Regions from separate parts of the Pseudomonas sp. IAC-BECa141 genome, predicted to be linked through region 4. Evidence: predicted binding sites of a transcription regulator. Region 4 holds the regulator's gene; each other region holds the start of a gene.
What was found. The regulator FliA, encoded in region 4, starts transcription of late flagellar genes. The targets are predictions, from matches to a motif close to CTAAAGTTTNNNNNNNNNNNGCCGNTAA.
Positions count from the first base shown of each region.

Region 1: a site for FliA is predicted at 1,035-1,062, ahead of I5961_RS27560 (methyl-accepting chemotaxis protein). Genes of this name have one in related genera too.
Region 2: a site for FliA is predicted at 684-711, ahead of I5961_RS04325 (Maf family protein). Genes of this name have one in related genera too.
Region 3: a site for FliA is predicted at 904-931, ahead of I5961_RS13170 (methyl-accepting chemotaxis protein). Genes of this name have one in related genera too.

Region 1 covers NZ_CP065410.1:5,992,842-5,995,042, reverse strand. The annotation lists gene I5961_RS27565 (LysR substrate-binding domain-containing protein) at 64-984, shown strand; gene I5961_RS27560 (methyl-accepting chemotaxis protein) at 1,169-2,201, shown strand, end outside.
Region 2 covers NZ_CP065410.1:989,333-991,533, forward strand. The annotation lists gene mreC (rod shape-determining protein MreC) at 1-129, shown strand, start outside; gene mreD (rod shape-determining protein MreD) at 129-620, shown strand; gene I5961_RS04325 (Maf family protein) at 820-1,416, shown strand; gene rng (ribonuclease G) at 1,474-2,201, shown strand, end outside.
Region 3 covers NZ_CP065410.1:2,878,155-2,880,355, forward strand. The annotation lists gene I5961_RS13170 (methyl-accepting chemotaxis protein) at 1-837, opposite strand, end outside; gene I5961_RS13175 (hypothetical protein) at 1,220-1,753, shown strand; gene I5961_RS13180 (GNAT family N-acetyltransferase) at 1,807-2,201, opposite strand, start outside.
Region 4 covers NZ_CP065410.1:1,748,994-1,751,194, reverse strand. The annotation lists gene I5961_RS07925 (protein phosphatase CheZ) at 1-28, opposite strand, end outside; gene I5961_RS07920 (chemotaxis response regulator CheY) at 47-418, opposite strand; gene fliA (RNA polymerase sigma factor FliA) at 586-1,326, opposite strand; gene fleN (flagellar synthesis regulator FleN) at 1,323-2,153, opposite strand.

The sequences.
Region 1 (2,201 bases), 2.0 Mb from region 4:
ATTAAAACTCATCCTGCGACGATTCTGCTAAGTTGGCGCAATCCCGCCATTGGAGCGTTGTGCATGTCCCGTCGTCTTCCACCCTTGTATGCCCTGCGCGCATTCGAAGCGGCGGCCCGTCACAGTTCGTTCACGCGGGCCGCCGAAGAGTTGTCGATCACGCAAAGTGCGGTGAGCCGGCACATCCGCACGCTCGAAGAGCATTTCGCCTGCCGCTTGTTCCATCGCAGCGGTCGCAATCTGCAACTGACCGAGTCGGCGCGCCTGCTGCTGCCGGGCATCCGCGAGGGATTCGCCGCCCTGGAGCGAGCCTGCAATACCTTGCGCGCCGAGGATGACATCCTGCGCATGAAAGCTCCGTCGACCCTGACCATGCGCTGGTTGCTGGCGCGGCTCAGTCGCTTCCGCCATCTACAGCCGGGCAACGAGGTACAACTGACCAGCGCCTGGATGGACGTGGATTCGGTGGACTTCAACAACGAGCCCTTCGATTGCGCGGTGTTGCTCAGTGACGGGCATTTCCCGCCGGACTGGGAAGCCAGCCTGCTGTTTCCAGAGGAACTGATTCCGGTCGGCGCGCCGAATCTGCTCAACGACCAGCCCTGGGACGTTGCACGGCTGGCCAGCGCCGAATTGCTGCACCCGACGCCGGATCGCCGGGACTGGCGCAGTTGGCTGGAACACATGGGGTTGTCGGATCAGGTGTCACTCAAGGGCGGGCAGGTGTTCGATACCCTGGAACTCGGAATGATTGCGGCGGCCCGGGGCTACGGTGTGTCCATGGGGGATTTGCTGATGGTGGCCGAGGATGTCGCGCAAGGACGCCTGAGTCTGCCGTGGCCGACGGCGGTCGCCAGCGGACTGAATTATTACCTGGTGTGGCCAAAAACCCGTCCGGGAGGTGAACGTTTGCGCCGCCTGAGCGACTTCCTGCAAGGCGAAGTCCGCGCCATGACGCTGCCGGCGGTCACACGCTTGAGCTGAAACGTTCGAGCCTGCACAATGCCGGCCTTTCGCCATAACCCTGCTATTCGCTCAAGTATTCGGTTTTACCGCCGAATACGTGCATGTGGAACCGTCGTGCCGGTATCCACGATTCACCCCCACTATTAGAAAAATTTCCGAGTCAGGATCAAGGAGGATCCCGTGGCTCGGCCAGGAGCTGTCCATGTCTCAACCTCGCGCTCGGATCGCCTCGCAGCTGGGCCTCGCGCTCGCCGTGATACTGGCGATTGTCATCAGCGGCAGTACGGTGTTCGCCCTGCGTTCGCTGGACACCGCCAACCTCGCCACTCGTGAAGAACACCTGGCCAGCGAGGCACGCCTGCTCGCCGATCAGTTGAGCACTTTCCACGGCACGCTGCGTGAAAGCACCCAGCGCCTGAGCGGATTGTTCGAGAAGCGCTTCAGCGCCGGCCTGAGCATTCATCCGGGCGAGCCGGTCAACGTCGCTGGCACCCAGACCCCAGGCCTGCATCTGGGCAGCGAAGTGCTGAACAACAACTTCAAGGAAGTCGACGAGTTCAAGCAGATGACGGCGGGTGTCGCCACGCTGTTCGTGCGCAGCGGCGAAGACTTCGTGCGGGTCAGCACCTCGCTGACCAAGCAGGATGGCAGTCGCGCCATCGGCACCTTGCTCGATCACGCTCACCCGGCCTACGCGAAGTTGATGGCGGGGCAGGGTTATGTTGGCCGCGCCTTGCTGTTCGATCGCTCCTACATGACTCAATACACCCCGGTGCGTGACAGCAGCGGCAAGGTGATTGCTGTGTTGTTCGTCGGCTTCGATTACACCGACGCGCAGAACGCCCAGTTCGAAAACCTCAAGCGCTTCCGCATCGGCCAGACCGGCTCGCTGGCACTGCTGGACGAAAAGAACCAATGGCTGGTGGCGCCGGCTGGCGTGCAGGCGCTGGATCAAGCGGTTCCTGTGATCAATGATCTGGCGAAAACGCCGGGTAAAGGTCGGTTCTGGAACGACAAGTCCGAAGACTTCTACAGCATTGCCGTGCCGTTCGAAGGCGGCCCGTGGTCGGTGGTGGCGAGCATGCCGAAGGCCGAGATTCGCGCGGTGACCTGGAGCGTGGGTACCCAACTGGCCATCGGCAGTCTGCTGGCAATGTTGCTGGCGGTCGGCTCCGTGGTCTGGTTGCTGCGCAGCAAACTGGCGCCTTTGGGTGATCTGGTACGTCAGGCGGAAG
Region 2 (2,201 bases), 760 kb from region 4:
AAACCCGCTGCAAGCAAACCGCCTGCAGCTACACCAGCGGCCAGCAAACCACCGGCAAGTCAACCGGCGGCTCGACCCGCGGCCAAACCGCCAGTCACTGCGCCGGCTACCACCGGGAGGCAAGAATAATGGTCGGGGCTACCGCATCGCGGAACGGCTGGATTGTCTGGCTGACGTTTATTGTCGGCATACTGCTCAGTGTGTCGCCACTGCCCATTTTCATGGAAATCCTGCGCCCGCTGTGGCTGGCCTTGCTCCTGACTTTCTGGGCTTTGTATCTGCCGCACACCGTCGGCATGGTCACGGCTTTCTGCCTGGGACTGGCCGAGGACGTGCTGCAGGGCGACCTGCTCGGTCAGAATGCCTTGATCCTGACCCTGATCACATTCCTGGTGCTTTCATTGCAGCAACGTCTGCGAATGTTCCCGATGTGGCAGCAAAGCCTGGTGATTCTGGTGATCTTCGGCCTTGCCCAGCTGGTACAGCTTTGGCTCAGTGCCTTGACCGGCAACCGTCAGCCGACTCTCGCGCTGGTCCTGCCGGCACTGGTCAGTGCCTTGCTCTGGCCATGGGTCAGCTTCGCTCTGCGTGGATTGCGCCGTCGCTACAAAATCAACTGATCGCTCAGGCATTTGCCCGTACCAGTGCTTGCCTCGCAAATGAAGAGCTTTTTGAGCGAGTGGCTGTTGTTGCCAGACAAGGCGCCGTGACGAGTCATAGCGTGCTATGGCGAGGAGCGGCAACGCAGTAGGCAACACCAGACGCCGACCAAAGGGAACAGCATTTGCGAGGCCGGGCACCAAACAGGGAGATGTCTTGATGAAGCCGCTTTACCTCGCCTCAGGATCGCCGCGTCGGCGTGAATTGCTCACGCAGATCGGCATCCCGTTTACCGCCATCAGCGCGGATATCGATGAAACCCCTCTAGCCCATGAATCCCCATCGGCCTACGTCGAGCGCCTGGCGCGCGGCAAGGCCGAAGCCGGGCGGCGCACGGTCGTTTCCGATGTGGCGTTTTGCGTACTGGGCGCCGACACCGCCGTGGTGCTGGACGGCAAAATTCTTGGCAAACCGGTGGACGAAGCCGATGCATGCGCCATGCTGATGATGCTGTCCGGAAAGGAGCACGAGGTGCTGACGGCGATTGCCGTGCTCGACGGCGAGCGCTGCGAGTCGCGTGTGGTGCGCAGTCTGGTGCGGTTCCGGTCGATCAGCCGCGAAGAAGCCGCCGCCTACTGGGCCAGCGGCGAGCCTCGGGACAAGGCGGGTGGCTACGGCATTCAGGGGCTCGGCGCGGTGTTCGTTGCCGGCCTCAATGGCAGTTACTCGGCGGTCGTCGGCTTGCCGGTGTGCGAAAGCGCAGAACTGCTCGGCCATTTCGGCATACCCTGTTGGCAAACCCTGAACGCGCAATGAGCGTCGAACGGAAAAGATGCGGCCATAATCGTGAACATGCCTGAACGAGACCCTGCCATGAGTGAAGAGATTCTGATCAACATCACGCCGATGGAATCGCGCGTGGCGGTGGTCGAAAACGGTGTGCTGCAAGAAGTGCACGTCGAGCGTACGCAAAAACGCGGGATCGTTGGCAACATCTATAAAGGCAAGGTGGTGCGCGTCCTGCCGGGCATGCAGGCGGCATTCGTCGACATCGGTCTGGATCGCGCAGCTTTCATTCACGCCTCGGAAATTTCCCTGCGCGAAGGCCCGGCGGTGGAAAGCATCAGCGCCCTTGTGCACGAAGGCCAGAGCCTGGTGGTTCAAGTCACCAAGGATCCGATCGGTTCCAAAGGCGCGCGGCTGACCACGCAACTGTCGATTCCGTCGCGCTATCTGGTGTACATGCCGCGCACCGCCCACGTCGGCATTTCCCTGAAAATTGAAGACGAAGCCGAGCGCGAACGTCTCAAACAGGTGGTCAGCGATTGCGTGGCCAAAGAAGGCATCAAGGAGGCCGGCGGCTTCATTCTGCGCACTGCCGCCGAAGGTGCCGGGGCCGATGAGATCCTGATGGACATCCGCTACCTGCGCCGCCTCTGGGATCAGATCAACGAACAGATCAAGACCATCGGCGCACCGAGCGTCATCTACGAAGACCTCGGCCTGGCGCTGCGCACCCTGCGCGATCTGGTCAGCCCGAAGATCGAGAAGATCCGCATCGACTCCCGGGAAACCTTCCAGAAGACCACGCAGTTCGTTGC
Region 3 (2,201 bases), 1.1 Mb from region 4:
GAACGTGCTGGCTTCACCGTGGTTGTCGAATTCGACGCGCTGCGCCTGCTCGCGGTTTTGCAATCCGGCCTTGACCTGGCTGGCGAAGGTGGAGCCGCCGGCCAGTTCGCTGATGTTTTTCAGCACGATCGGCCCGCTGATGCGCGAACTGTTGCTGATGATCTTGCCGTCGGCCTCGACAATCAGCATTTCGGCGTTGAGGTCTTTTTCCTTGCGCGCCACCAGATCGTTGAAGAAGCCCAGGGTCACGTCGATGGTCGAGACGCCCCAGGCGCTGCCGTTTTTCTGAATGGCCATGGCGCAGTTGGTGCGTGGTTCGGCGCTGGCGTCATCTTTATAGGCAGCAGCCCAGGCACACTGGCCGCGCGGGGTCTGCATGCCGCCCTTGTACCAGCTCTGGTCGTAATAGTTGGGGGCCGCGTCGCTGTTCCAGAAGGTGTTCACCGCCAGTTTGCCGGAGGCATCACGGTGCCAGAACGTACTGAACTTGTTGCGTCCGGCCTCACGCTGACCGGGCAACGGCCAGATGCCGCCGCCGAATACTTTCAGTTCACCGTATTGATCCACCAGCCCGGGCAACACGGTGTCGATGGCTGCGCTGTCGAGCAACGGAATGGTCTGGGTGATGCTGCGCTGTTGCGCCTGGACCTTGTTCAATTCGCCCTGGATCTGCTCGGCCACTTCCGCAATGCGGTTGAGCACGACTTGTTCTTCGGTATGGCGCAGCTTGGGCGCGACCAGTTGGCTGATGCCAACCACCGTCAGAACTGACAACAGCAGAATGAACAGAACCAGAAACAGCGTGTAGCGAGCCTGAATGGTACGGAATGCGGGCATGGAAACCGGTCCTTGAGCAGGGATTCTTATTGTGGGCAGGGAAAAAAACAGCGCGGGTTTCCTAACGTATCGTCGGGTCCTCGGGAAGCTTTAGGTACTTTCGTCCTAAAAAAAGCGGTCCCGACCAAAGGAACGTATCGGGCCTGATACACAAGAACTAACCGGGCCGAACATTAGAGCAATAAACCCACTTTAATCACCTTGTCATGATCGCTCTGGTCCCGTATTTCCGGGCGGTTTACGGTTTGTATCGTGAATGTACAAAAATTGTAAAAAAGTGCAGAAAGGAGTTGGTGCCACTAGTTTGCCGGCCGATACTCCGCGCAACTCAAAAGTGGTTCAACAAGGAATTTTTCATGTTTTCTTCGCAAGGAGCCTGCGCATGACTATCGGATATACCGGTGCCTGGCAACCCAAGGCGGGTCTGCTGGTTCGAGATACAGCAAGCTCAAGCAAACCGGTTTCTCAAAGCGTGAAGGTCAAGCAGATGCTGGCCCTGGTCGGCAACGATCCCACCGTGATCAATACGGCGGAGATGGACAAGCAGGGTCTGCACAAGAACATCAAGGGTTTCGATCCGACCAATGTTTCGGCCAAGCAACTGGGCAGCCTGAGCGCAATGCTGCGTAGCCGCGGCCTGATTTCCGAAATCACGTCCATGACCTTGCTCAATGCAGGCGACAAGTTCGATCGCTTCGGCATCCAGAAAGACCCGGATGCCAAGTTCAATGCGCTGGAGTATTTCGCCACGCAACTCGATACCATCCAGAACAACAATCTCAAGGGCAACAAGTACGCGAATACGTTGATCCCCGAGTACAAGAAAGCCATTTATGTACTGCAGAGCCTGCAGACTTACGGTCAGGGCGGGGAGCGCAAGCCTCCTACCGATCAAGGTGTAAAAGCCAAGGCCTGAAAGACAGGGCCCACTCCGGTAACGGGGTGGGCCCTTTCGTTTATATGCGGCGTTTATGGGCGGCTGCCACTTCTGCGATGACAGGCCGGCGGTGCGATCTGCCGCTGCATATCGTCATGCAATCGCTGCATTTGCGGGCAATGCAAGGTCAGGGATTTGGGCTGGAATCCCCGATGAAACAACGCCAGCCATCCTGCTCCTCTGTCATCGGGCGCCAGTCCGCTGAACACGAAGCCTATCGTCGTCAGCCGGTGCCAGGCCTTGTCGAAACCCTGCGCCAGCCTGAGTCTGATCGATATCAGCCAATGGTCGGGCAGTTGCTGCAATTCTTTGAGCAAACTGTCGTCCACTTCTTTGAAAACCCCGTCATATCGCCCCCAGCGCTGCTCCAGCTGCGCCGGCGCGCCGATCCACGGCGACACGTTCAACCGCGTTCCGAACACGTCGC
Region 4 (2,201 bases):
CGCCCTGTGAAGATTCTTTATGCTCCATAGCTCCCCCGCGCGTTCATCAGCCGATGCGTTCGAAAATCTTCTCGATTTTTTCTTTCAACGCCTGGGCCGTGAAAGGTTTGACCACATAGCCGTTCACGCCGGCCTGGGCCGCTTCGATGATCTGCTCGCGCTTGGCTTCAGCGGTCACCATCAGCACCGGCAGGTGCTTGAGTTTTTCATCGGCGCGCACGTGGCGCAGCAGGTCGATACCGGTCATGCCGGGCATGTTCCAGTCGGTCACCAGAAAGTCGATGCTGCCGCTGTTGAGCACCGGAATGGCGGTGGTGCCATCGTCGGCTTCAACGGTGTTGGTGAACCCCAGATCACGCAACAGGTTCTTGATGATCCGCCGCATCGTTGAGAAGTCATCAACGATGAGGATTTTCATGTCTTTGTTCAATTCGACCTCCAAGCAGTCTTAAACGCGCCCAGCACCTGGACGCGCCATTTCAATCAATCCGGCAAAACACTCGATGACTGTCTGGAGCACAACAGATCGAGACCGGTGCCGTTCACCACCGCACCAGCCTCGTTCGCAGTGTCCCCACACTGCCTTCAGCGCGCTCGCCACTCCCCCAAACGCCCCCGCAAGCGGGCCGCGCACTGGCTGTGTAACTGGCTGACCCGCGATTCACTGACGCCAAGGACTTCACCGATCTCCTTGAGGTTCAGCTCTTCGTCGTAGTACAGCGCCAACACCAGTCGCTCACGCTCCGGCAAATTGGCAATCGCGTCCGCCAGCGCGGCCTGGAAACGTTCGTCCTCCAGATCGCGCGACGGCTCCAGATGAGCACTGGCGCCATCCTCGTGCAGCCCTTCGTGTTCGCCGTCCTGCAACAGGTCGTCGAAACTGAACAGCCGGCTGCCCAGGGTGTCGTTCAAAATCCCGTAGTAATCGTCGAGACTCAATTGGAGTTCGGCCGCAACTTCGTGATCTTTAGCGTCACGGCCGGTTTTAGCTTCAATTGCTCGAATCGCGTCGCTGACCATGCGCGTATTGCGGTGAACCGAGCGCGGTGCCCAGTCCCCCTTACGGACTTCATCGAGCATCGCACCGCGGATCCGGATGCCCGCGTACGTTTCAAAACTGGCGCCCTTGCTCGCGTCGTATTTGGTCGAGACTTCAAGCAGGCCGATCATCCCGGCCTGGATCAGGTCTTCGACCTGCACACTGGCCGGCAATCGCGCCAGCAAGTGGTAGGCGATGCGCTTGACCAGCGGCGCGTAACGCTCGATCAGCTCGTACTGCGCATCACGCGCCGACTTTTTGTAAAGGTTCATACCGCTGGCGGTCATAGCACAGGTCCTGCCGTTTGCTGCACGAGGCGCTCGACGAAAAATTCGAGGTGGCCGCGCGGATTGGCGGGCAGCGGCCAGGTGTCGACCTTCTGTGCGATCGCCTTGAACGCCAGTGCGCACTTGGAACGCGGGAAGGCTTCATAGACCGCACGCTGCTTCTGCACCGCTTTGCGCACGCTTTCGTCGTAGGGCACCGCGCCGACGTATTGTAGGGCGACGTCGAGGAAGCGATCCGTGACCTTGGTCAACTTGGCGAACAGATTGCGACCTTCCTGCGGGCTCTGGGCCATGTTGGCCAGGACGCGGAAGCGGTTCATGCCGTAATCGCGGTTCAGCAGCTTGATCAGCGCGTAGGCGTCGGTGATCGAGGTCGGCTCGTCGCAGACCACCAGCAACACTTCCTGCGCTGCGCGAACGAAACTGACTACCGAGTCACCAATACCTGCAGCGGTGTCGATCACCAGCACGTCGAGGTTGTCGCCGATGTCGCTGAAGGCCTGGATCAGGCCGGCATGCTGGGCCGGGCTCAAGTGAACCATGCTCTGGGTGCCGGAAGCGGCCGGCACGATGCGGATCCCGCCGGGGCCCTGCAACAGCACGTCGCGCAGCTCGCAGCGGCCTTCGATCACATCGGCCAGGGTACGTTTGGGGGTGAGGCCCAGCAGAACGTCGACGTTCGCCAGCCCCAGGTCGGCGTCCAGCAGCATGACCCGACGGCCAAGCTCTGCCAGGGCCAGGGACAAGTTCACTGACACATTAGTCTTGCCGACGCCACCTTTGCCGCCGGTCACCGCGATCACCTGTACGGGATGCATGCTGCCCATGTTATTTCTTTACCTTGTCTTGCATAGACGGAGGCCACATTACTGGCT